DNA from 3 places in the Diaphorobacter nitroreducens genome. Region 1 is predicted to be linked to each of the others. Evidence: predicted binding sites of a transcription regulator. Region 1 holds the regulator's gene; each other region holds the start of a gene.
What was found. The regulator FNR, encoded in region 1, switches genes on or off when oxygen is low (the NO sensors DNR and NnrR bind a similar motif). The targets are predictions, from matches to a motif close to TTGATNNNNATCAA.

Region 1 (3,261 bases):
CTCCGGTGTCTGTCGCGGCAGCCCGTAGATCAAATCCACGTTCACCGATTCAAACCCGAGCTTCCGAGCCGCATCGACCAACGCGAACACCTTTTCGGCAGGCTGAATGCGGTGCACGGCCTTTTGTACTTCAGGGTCGAAATCCTGCACGCCAAAGCTCAGGCGATTGAAACCCAGCTCCGCCAACAATCCCAGCCGCGCTTCATCCACGGTCCGGGGGTCCACTTCTATGGAGTACTCCCCCCCCGGAACGAGGACGAAACTGCGCCTCAGCATGCCCATCAGTTCGCGCAAACCGTCATCCGTCAGAAAAGTAGGCGTGCCTCCGCCGAAATGCAGCTGGCTCACATGCTGACCCACACCGCAGTGCGCCGTATGCAGGTCGATCTCACGGCTGAGGTAACGCAAGTAGACCTCTGCCCGCTCTGGATGCCGGGTAATGATCTTGTTACACGCGCAGTAATAGCACAGCGATTCACAAAACGGGATGTGGACATAAAGCGACAAAGGCATCGCCTTGGCTACCGAACCCACGCGACGCTGCTGCAGCGCAAGGATGTATTCCCGCTCGCCAAAAGCCTCGACAAAACGATCAGCAGTCGGATAAGAGGTGTAGCGCGGCCCTGGGACGTCAAAGCGACGCAGGAGCTCTGTTGTAACAACGGTCATGACGGGATTCCTTGCACTTTCATATCACTGTGCCGTAGAGTCCCCCATGAGTCCTTGACGTTGATCAAGCGCCCATAAGGTCCTTGTGGCGACAATTTGACTTCGGCTCAAAGTCGTCCAACGGCCTACGGCATTCCATGTCTCCCAGCCGTTCAGAGGTAAGCTCAAGCCATGAACAGGGTTCCCATGCATACGAATCTCCAGACCATCAAAGTTGCCTGCTCAAACTGCAATCTGCGTGAGCTGTGCATGCCCGTGGGTCTGGACGACCAGCAACTCAAGCGCATCGATGACATTGTTGCTGTACGACGCAAGATCAAGCGTGGCGGCACGCTTTTCCGGAACGGTGAACCCTTCACATCCCTTTTTGCCATCCGCACCGGATTCTTCAAGACCTGTGTCGCCACCGAAGACGGTCGCGATCAAGTGACGGGTTTTCAAATGGCGGGCGAGATCATCGGCCTGGATGGCATCGTGAGCGACCGCCACACTTGCGATGCGGTGGCGCTTGAAGACGCCGAAGTATGCGTCATGCCCTTCGACCGTATTGAAGAGTTGTCGCGCGAAGTAACGGCACTACAGCACCATGTGCACAAGATCATGAGCCGCGAGATTGTTCGTGAGCATGGGGTCATGCTGTTGCTGGGGAGTATGCGTGCCGAGGAACGCCTTGCCGCATTCCTGTTGAATCTCGTACAACGCTTGCATGCTCGGGGTTTCTCACAATCCGAATTGGTGCTGCGCATGACACGCGAAGAGATCGGCAGCTACCTGGGATTGAAACTGGAAACCGTCAGCCGCACGTTTTCCAAGTTCGTGGAAGAAGGTATTGTGGAAGTAAAACAGCGCCATGTGCGCATCGTCGATACCGATGCGCTGAAGCGCATTGTCAACAGCCAGCAAGCCTGCCATTAAGCCTCGGTTTTTTGTTCATTCATAACTGATCGGCGGAAAGATCAGGAAACGTATTTGGCGCAATCAGCCGGCCGCGCCCCTTTGGGCACGGGGCAGCGATTCAACTCAAAGGGCGAGAGTGACAACAGCGTCGTCAATGCGCTGGAAGCCATGAGTACGAACCAGAACGTGAAGAAGGCGATGGTATACACACCTTCGCGCGAGAGATGCAGGGGTTGATCAAACCACTGCAGCGCTTCTGGATCCACGAAGGCGAACACTACCATTTCCATGACGCCCGCCATCAAAAAGGCCGGCCACGCGATCCACATCAATCGTTGCATCCACATTCGCCCATCTCCTAGCAAGTGTAGTTGACAGCCTAGCATCTGTTCTCCGGCATGCAAAGAGGACTCGCCCTGCCGGTCAGCGCGGTTGATCCTCCAGCGGAGTAGCTGCATGGTTGCGCCCCTTCATGGCAGGCGTCATGTCGCCCCCAGACTCCTTCAGGGTCTCGTTGATGTTCAAGCCCCGTTGGTAATAGTCTTCCGCGATGACGGGGTCGGGTTTGCTCACGGCCAGCCAGAGGGTCACGAAGCCCGCAATGATGACAATCACCGGCCCCGCGATGACAAGCCAGACATGGCCAAACGTCCACCAAGGCTTTCCGTCGTCGTCCAGTTTCATGGGGGAATTACTCAACATTTATATTAACTCCTCGCTCATTTATGAGCACAGCTTGTTCATTTGTATTCCACGACCGCCTTCAGCGGGGTACGAGGAATACGGATTTCTCTGCCACTTGGGCTTTATCACCCTGCGCTTGAATATCGAAATACACCGTATGCGATCCAGGAGATGCTGAGCCATACGGAATTTGAAGACGGACAACCACCCATCGGGATTCCGCCGGTCCAATGTCAATTGCGGTCTCGGACGCCACTTCCAGCCCTTCCATACCGTGGGCGCTGATGGTGTAGCGCTGCGCCCCCTCCGTGGCGTTCATGATCTGCAGCCGGTAGATATTTTCCAGCTTGCCTCCCGCCACGATGCGCGAGAGCGCAGCGCGGTCGCGCACGATGTCCACCTTCAACGGGGTGCGTACCACCAAGCTGGCCAGCATGCCGATGCACAACACCACCAGCACCGCTGAATAGAACAACACACGGGGTCGCAGCACGCGTTTGAGCATTTGCGATTGGGTCCAGTGGTTCTTGACGCCGTTCTGCGTTGAGAAGCGAATAAGCCCGCGCGGATACTTCATCTTGTCCATCACGGTATTGCAAGCGTCCACGCAGAGACCGCAACCAATGCATTCATATTGCAGTCCGTTGCGAATATCGATACCCGTTGGGCAGACCTGGACACACAGCGTGCAATCGATGCAGTCACCCAGTCCCGCAGCTTTGTGGTCTACCGTCTTGTTACGGGGCCCGCGAGGCTCGCCGCGCTCAGGATCGTAAGAGACGACCAGCGTGTCCCTGTCGAACATTGCGCTTTGGAAACGCGCATAAGGGCACATGTATTTGCATACCTGCTCGCGCAGGAATCCTGCGTTACCGTACGTGGCCAACCCATAGAAGATCACCCAGAATATCTGCCACCCTCCTTGCAGGGCCAGCAACTCTCCCCCCAGCTCGCGAATCGGAACGAAATAGCCCACGAAGGTGAAGCCGGTCCAGAATGCGACCGCAATCC
Region 2 (3,261 bases), 840 kb from region 1:
TCGCCTCGCAATGCCCGGCGCCGTACAGGGGCCAGGCAGGCGATCCCTCAACAACCGCTACAGGAGAGTGACGTATGAACGAAGACCGCATTGAAGGCAACTGGAAGCAGTTCAAGGGCAAAGTGAAGGAGCAATGGGGCAAGCTGACCGACGACGACCTGGACGTCATCGCCGGCAAGCGCGACCAGCTGCTGGGCAAGCTGCAGGAGCGCCACGGGCTGGCCCGGGACGCAGCCGAGGAACAGCTCAAGGGTTGGGAACAGCGCAACCCCGACTTCCGCTACGACTGACGCAACGCGCCGCAGGGGCACGACTCGCGCGCCCTGCGGGATCCAATTTCCATCACATTCATCTGGAGGACATTCCATGAAAAACGCACGCAATCTGCTGGCCCTGGCGGCCGCTGCCCTGATGGCCACTTCGGGCATGGCCATGACCAAGGAGGAATACAACGCCGGCAAGGACCGCATCGGCGCTGACTACAAGGCCGCCAAGGCGCAGTGCGACACCCTGCAGGGCAACGCCAAGGACGTCTGCATGAAGGAGGCCAAGGGCCGCGAGAAGGTGGCCAAGGCCGAGTTGGAAGCCCAGTACAAGCCCAGCGACAAGGCCACCTACAACGTGAACGAGGCCCGTGCCGACGCTGACTATGAGGTGGCCAAGGAAAAATGCGACGACCAGAAGGGCGACGCCAAGGACATTTGCGTGAAGGACGCCAAGGCCGCCCATGTGGCCGCCAAGGAAAATGCCAAGGTGCAGCGCGCGCAGGCCAAGCCCGCCGACTCCACCGCCGAGAAGCGCGCCGATGTCGCAGAGGCCAAGAAGGACGCCGCAGAGGCCCAGCGCGAAGCCAACTACAAGGCCGCCAAGGAGCGCTGCGACACCATGAGCGGTGACGCCAAGGACAAGTGCGTGGCCGATGCCAAGCGCACCCACGGCCAATAAACCGGCAAACATGTGCAGCCCCGCCTCTGGCGGGGCTTTTTTTGTCCCCCACCAGCGGCGCCGACATGACATGTGTCAATACCGCCGGTGGCGGTTTTTCTTAAGCTCGCGCCGCTTCACAACGCCGCACAGGAAGGAAAGACCGCCCATGGCCGCATTGCAATGGTCCGAGGAACTCGCACTGGATCTGCCGCAGATGGACCACACGCACCAGGAATTCGTGGCACTGCTGCAGGCCGTGGAGAGTGCCGATGACGTGGCGCTCATCGGTGCCTGGGAAGACCTGGTGGCGCACACCGACGCCCACTTCGCCCAGGAGGACCGCTGGATGCAGGCCACCCGCTTTGCCGCGGGCAACTGCCACAGCACGCAGCACCAGGTGGTGCTCAAGATCATGCGCGAGGGCACCGACCGCGCGCGCCAGGGCGAGCTGCATGTCCTGCGCGAGATGGCTGCAGAGCTGGCCGTGTGGTTCCCCCAGCATACGGACGCCATGGACGCGTCCCTCGCCCAGCACCTGCGCCGCGTGGGCTTCGACCCCGCCACGGGCAGCGTGCAGACGCCGGGCGCGCTGCCCGACGATCTGATCCACGGCTGCGGTGGGGCCTGCTCTTCGGGTGACGACACACCCGTCCAGCCCGCCGCTGCGGCCTGAACGATCGGCCGGCTGCAGCAGAACTGCAAAACTGGGGCGGAGCGGCGCCGCGCCGGGTGCGCGTGGCGCTTGGCGCTTGGCGACGGGTTGTGCCGGAGTGGCGCGGCGTGGCATCCCCCGCACCCGCCACGGTTGCTGTCGCGTCGCCCTGCTAAGCTTGCTGCGTTTTCACGGCCAGCCGGAGCCCCCATGACGCCGCATGAACCATCCGAAAGCGCGCTCTATCGCACCCTGCTCGAATCCACGCGCGCCATTCCGTGGAAGATCGACTGGGCCACGGCGACCTTTGCCTACATCGGGCCGCAGATCGAGGACCTGCTGGGCTGGGCGCCCACCAGCTGGCGCACCGTGCAGGATTGGGCCGACCGCATGCACCCCGACGACCGGGACCGGGTGGTCAACTTCTGCATTTCGCAGTCCCAGTCGGGCGTGGACCACGAGGCGGACTACCGCGCGCTCACCACAGGCGGGGATTACGTGTGGATCCGCGACGTGGTGCATGTGGTGCGCGACTTGCAGGGCAATGTGGTGTCGCTCGTGGGCTTCATGTTCGACATCACCGAGCGCAAGCAGAACGAGCACCAGCTGCTGCAACTGCAGCAGGAGCTGCAGGAACTGTCATTCCGCGACGGGCTCACGGGCGTGAACAACCGCCGCAAGTTCGACGCGGTGTACGAGCGCGAATGGCAGGAGGCGCAGCGCACCGGCGAGCCGCTGTCGCTGCTGATGTTCGATGTGGATTTCTTCAAGAGCTACAACGACCAGTACGGCCACGTGGAGGGCGACGAGTGCCTGCGGCGCGTGGCCCGCGCGCTGCAGCAGGCCGCCCACCGCCCGCGCGACTGCCTGGCGCGCTACGGGGGCGAGGAGTTCGTGCTGCTACTGCCCGGGGCGGACGCACCATCCGCGCGCGCGGTGGCGCAGCGCTGCATGCAGGAGGTGGCCCACGCCGGTATCGTCCATGCGGCTTCGCCCCTGGGCCAGCAGCTCACGGTGAGCGTGGGCATGGGCACGGCCCTGCCCGGCACGCAGGATGACTCCAAGCGGTTCCTGGAAACGGTGGACCGCTGCCTTTACCGTGCCAAGCACGCGGGGCGCAACCGCATCGAGGCCACGGCCTGACCGCTATGAACGCGCGGCCAGCACCGGGAACAGCTTGCTCAGCCCGTCGGCCATCACCTCCACGGCCAGCGCCGCGAGGATCAGCCCCATGAGCCGCGTCATCACGTTGATGCCCGTCTTGCCGAGCACGCGCTCGATGGGCTCGGCCAGTGCAAAGCACAGCGCCGTGGCCGCGCCCACCACCACGCCGTAGCCCACCAGCGCCAGGTGCTGCCAGATGCTCTGCGCGCGGTCGGCGTAGATCACCACGGTGGACATGGCCGCCGGCCCCGTGAGCAGCGGGATGGTCAGCGGCACCACGGCGATGCTGCTGCCCGCGGCCGCCTTTTCGGCGCCCTGCTCCAGCTCGTGGGTGTGCGGCTTGGCCTCGGCCGGCTGCGCATTGAGCATGTTCATGGCGCTGATCAGCAGCAGCATGCCCCCGCCCACCTGGAAGCTCTGCAGCGAGATGTTGAAGAAGTCCAGGATCTGCAGGCCGACGAGCGCGCAGGCCGCGATCACGCAAAACGCGCTGAACGCCGCCACCTGGACGGTGCGCC
Region 3 (3,261 bases), 920 kb from region 1:
CGCCCAGGTTGCGCAGGCGCAGTTGCCGCGCGATGGCGCCCGCGGCCTCCAGGTTGGTCTTGAAGATGGTGTCGTCGAAGTTGCGCGCGCCCACGTAGCCGCCGGTGTTCACGTCGATGGTGGTCAGCGCCTCGGTCTGGTCCACGATGAGGTAGCCGCCCGACTTGAGCTGCACGCGCCGGCCCAGCGCCAGGGCGATCTCCTCGTCGATGGAATACAGATCGAAGATGGGGCGCTCGCCCTTGTACAGCTGCAGCTTGGCGGCGGCCGCAGGCATGAATTCATTGCCGAACGCCTTCAGTGCCACGAACTGCTCGCGCGAATCGATGCGGATGCTCTGCGTTTGCTCGCCCGCCAGGTCGCGCAGCACACGCTGCAGCAGGCTCAGGTCCTGGTACAGCAGTGAGGTGGGCGGATGCGTCAGCGCTGCCTGCCGGATGCCTGCCCAGGTCTTGCGCAGGTAGGCGATGTCTTCGGCCAGCTCTTCGTCGCTGGCGTCCTCACCATTGGTGCGCAAAATGAAGCCGCCGCCGTTGCCCGATGCCTGGTCATCCACCAGCTTCTGCAACCGCGTGCGCAAGGCGTCGCGCTCGGCCTGGGGAATCTTCTGCGACACGCCCACATGGTCGTCCTGCGGCAGGAAGACCAGCAGCCGCCCGGCGATGCTGATCTGCGTGGACAGGCGTGCGCCCTTGCTGCCGATGGGATCCTTGATGACCTGCACCATGAGCGCCTGGCCCTCGAAGACCTGCTTCTCGATGGGCACGGGCGGTTCGTTCTTGCGCGCGAACATCGGCGCCTCGCCGCCTTCCTGGCGGTGCCACACGTCCGCCACGTGCAGAAAGGCCGCACGCTCCAGCCCGATGTCGATGAAGGCCGATTGCATGCCCGGCAGCACGCGCGAGACCTTGCCCAGGTACACGTTGCCGACCAGGCCCCGCTCCAGCGTGCGCTCCACGTGCAGCTCCTGCACGGCGCCGTTTTCGACCACGGCCACGCGCGTTTCCTGCGGCGACCAGTTGATGAGGATGTCTTGTTGCATGGGCTTTTGCCAGATGAGGCGCCCATGATGCCTCAGAACCAGCGCTGCCCGCCGCCCTACCGGCGGCCGGCGCCCGTCACACCATCGTCGCCAGCATGCCCTGCATGAGTTGCGGCTGCAGCGCCACCACGTCGCCCACGATGATGAGCGCCGGCGGACGCACGCGGTGCTGCTGCGCCAGCGCGGGCAGGTCCTGCAGCGTGCCGGTGATGCAGCGCTGCCCGGGCAGCGAGGCTTGCTCCACCAGCGCTGCGGGCGTGCTGTCCGGCAGGCCGTGGCGCACCAGTTCGCGGCAGATGATCGGCAGCGTGCCCATTCCCATGTAGATCACCACGGTCTGGCGCGGGCGCGCCAGCGCCTCCCAGTCCAGCGCCACTTCGTTGTCGCCGCGCAGGTGGCCGGTGGCAAACACCAGGGTCGCAGAGTGGTCACGGTGCGTGAGCGGGATGCCGGCGCAGGCGCCCGCACCCTGCGCGGCCGTGATGCCCGGCACCACGTCGAACGCGATACCGGCCTCGGCCAGCGCCTGCACCTCTTCGCCGCCACGGCCGAAGATGAAGCCATCGCCGCCTTTCAGACGCACCAGGCTGCGCCCGCTGCGCGCCAGGCGCACCATGAGGTCGATGATCGATTCCTGCGGCAGCGTGTGGTGCGAGGACTGCTTGCCCACATAGATCAGGTCGGCATCGTCAGCCACATAGCGCAGCACCTCCTTGCCGACCAGGTGGTCGTAGAGCACCAGGCGCGCGCCGCGCAGGGCCTTGACGGCGCGCAGCGTGAGCAACTCAGGGTCGCCCGGGCCTGCGCCCACCAGCGTCACGTGTCCAGGCTTCGGGGGCTGTCCGGACTCTCCTGCTGCGGGTGCCACGGTGAACCAGCGCGCATCTTCAATGAAGCTCATATGGGCCTCTCCTTTGCGGATCATGGGGTGGCTCCATTGTTCAAAGGCTGCACCGTTTGCGTCCTTGAACCAGTTCAAGGACAGCGGCAACACCCGCTGCGACGATGCTCCCACTCGCATGAAGAGGGGATGGACAGCGACCTCGCGAGAGTGGCCGTGGCAGCCGCCAGGGCCCACCCAAGCGCTGATCCGTGACGCAGAGGACCCACAATGACAGCAAAGAGGATCGCCAGGCTGGTCGCATTAGCGGCCGCCACCCTGGTGTCTGCCACCGCTATGGCGCAGGACGCCAAGCCAGTCTCGGAGGCCGAGAAAAACTACCAGGCAGGCGGATCGCCGCTGGCGGAAGTGCCCATGTACCAGAGCACGAACCCCAAGGCACCCAAGATGACGCAGGCCGAGTTCGACCGCGCACGCCAGATTTACTTCGAGCGTTGCGCGGGCTGCCACGGCGTGCTGCGCAAGGGCGCCACGGGCAAGCCGCTCACACCGGACGTGACCCTGCCCAAGGGCACGGACTACCTCAAGGTCTTCATCGCCTACGGCTCGCCTGCCGGCATGCCCAACTGGCAGACGTCCGGCGAATTCGACGAGGCGACCGTGGACCTGATGGCCCGCTACATTCAGCAGGACCCTCCCACACCGCCCGAGTGGAGTCTGGCCGACGCCAAGAACACCTGGAAGGTCATCGTGCCGCCAGACCAGCGTCCCAAGAAGAAGATGAACAAGTACAACTTGGACAACATCTTCTCCACCACACTGCGCGACACGGGCGAAGTGGCGCTGATTGACGGCGACACCAAGCAGATCATCAACATCGTCAAGACCGGCTACGCAGTGCACATCTCGCGCATGTCGGCTTCGGGGCGTTATCTGTTCGTGATCGGCCGCGATGCCAAGATCAACATGATCGACCTGTGGATGGAAAAGCCTGACAACGTGGCTGAAATCCGCGTGGGCCTGGAAGCACGCTCGGTGGACACCTCCAAGTTCAAGGGCTATGAGGACAAGCTGGCGATCGCCGGTGCATACTGGCCTCCCCAGTACACCATCATGGACGGCAACACCCTGGAGCCCCTGAAGATCGTGTCCACCCGCGGCATGGTCGTCGGCACGCAGGAATACCACCCCGAACCGCGCGTGGCTTCCATCGTGGCATCGCACTACAAGCCCGAGTTCCTGGTGAACGTGAAGGAAACCGGCAAGACGATGATGGTGGACTACTCCAACCTGAATGCGCTGAAGACCACCGAGATCGGCTCGGCCCCCTTCCTGCATGACGGTGGCTGGGATGCATCCAAGCGCTACTTCATGGTGG

Region 2: BA022_RS13980 (hemerythrin domain-containing protein) is a predicted target of FNR. The motif match lies at 1,011-1,024, and genes of this name have one in related genera.
Region 3: cobA (uroporphyrinogen-III C-methyltransferase) is a predicted target of FNR. The motif match lies at 2,008-2,021, and genes of this name have one in related genera.

Annotation. Positions count from the first base shown of each region.
Region 1 covers NZ_CP016278.1:2,131,898-2,135,158, forward strand. The annotation lists gene hemN (oxygen-independent coproporphyrinogen III oxidase) at 1-669, opposite strand, end outside; gene fnr (fumarate/nitrate reduction transcriptional regulator Fnr) at 841-1,584, shown strand; gene BA022_RS09995 (hypothetical protein) at 1,626-1,913, opposite strand; gene BA022_RS10000 (FixH family protein) at 1,990-2,268, opposite strand; gene ccoG (cytochrome c oxidase accessory protein CcoG) at 2,330-3,261, opposite strand, start outside.
Region 2 covers NZ_CP016278.1:2,971,586-2,974,846, reverse strand. The annotation lists gene BA022_RS13990 (CsbD family protein) at 75-290, shown strand; gene BA022_RS13985 (hypothetical protein) at 367-945, shown strand; gene BA022_RS13980 (hemerythrin domain-containing protein) at 1,094-1,600, shown strand; gene BA022_RS13975 (GGDEF domain-containing protein) at 1,790-2,722, shown strand; gene BA022_RS13970 (MarC family protein) at 2,726-3,261, opposite strand, start outside.
Region 3 covers NZ_CP016278.1:1,214,865-1,218,125, forward strand. The annotation lists gene rng (ribonuclease G) at 1-1,042, opposite strand, end outside; gene cobA (uroporphyrinogen-III C-methyltransferase) at 1,119-1,943, opposite strand; gene BA022_RS05675 (nitrite reductase) at 2,154-3,261, shown strand, end outside.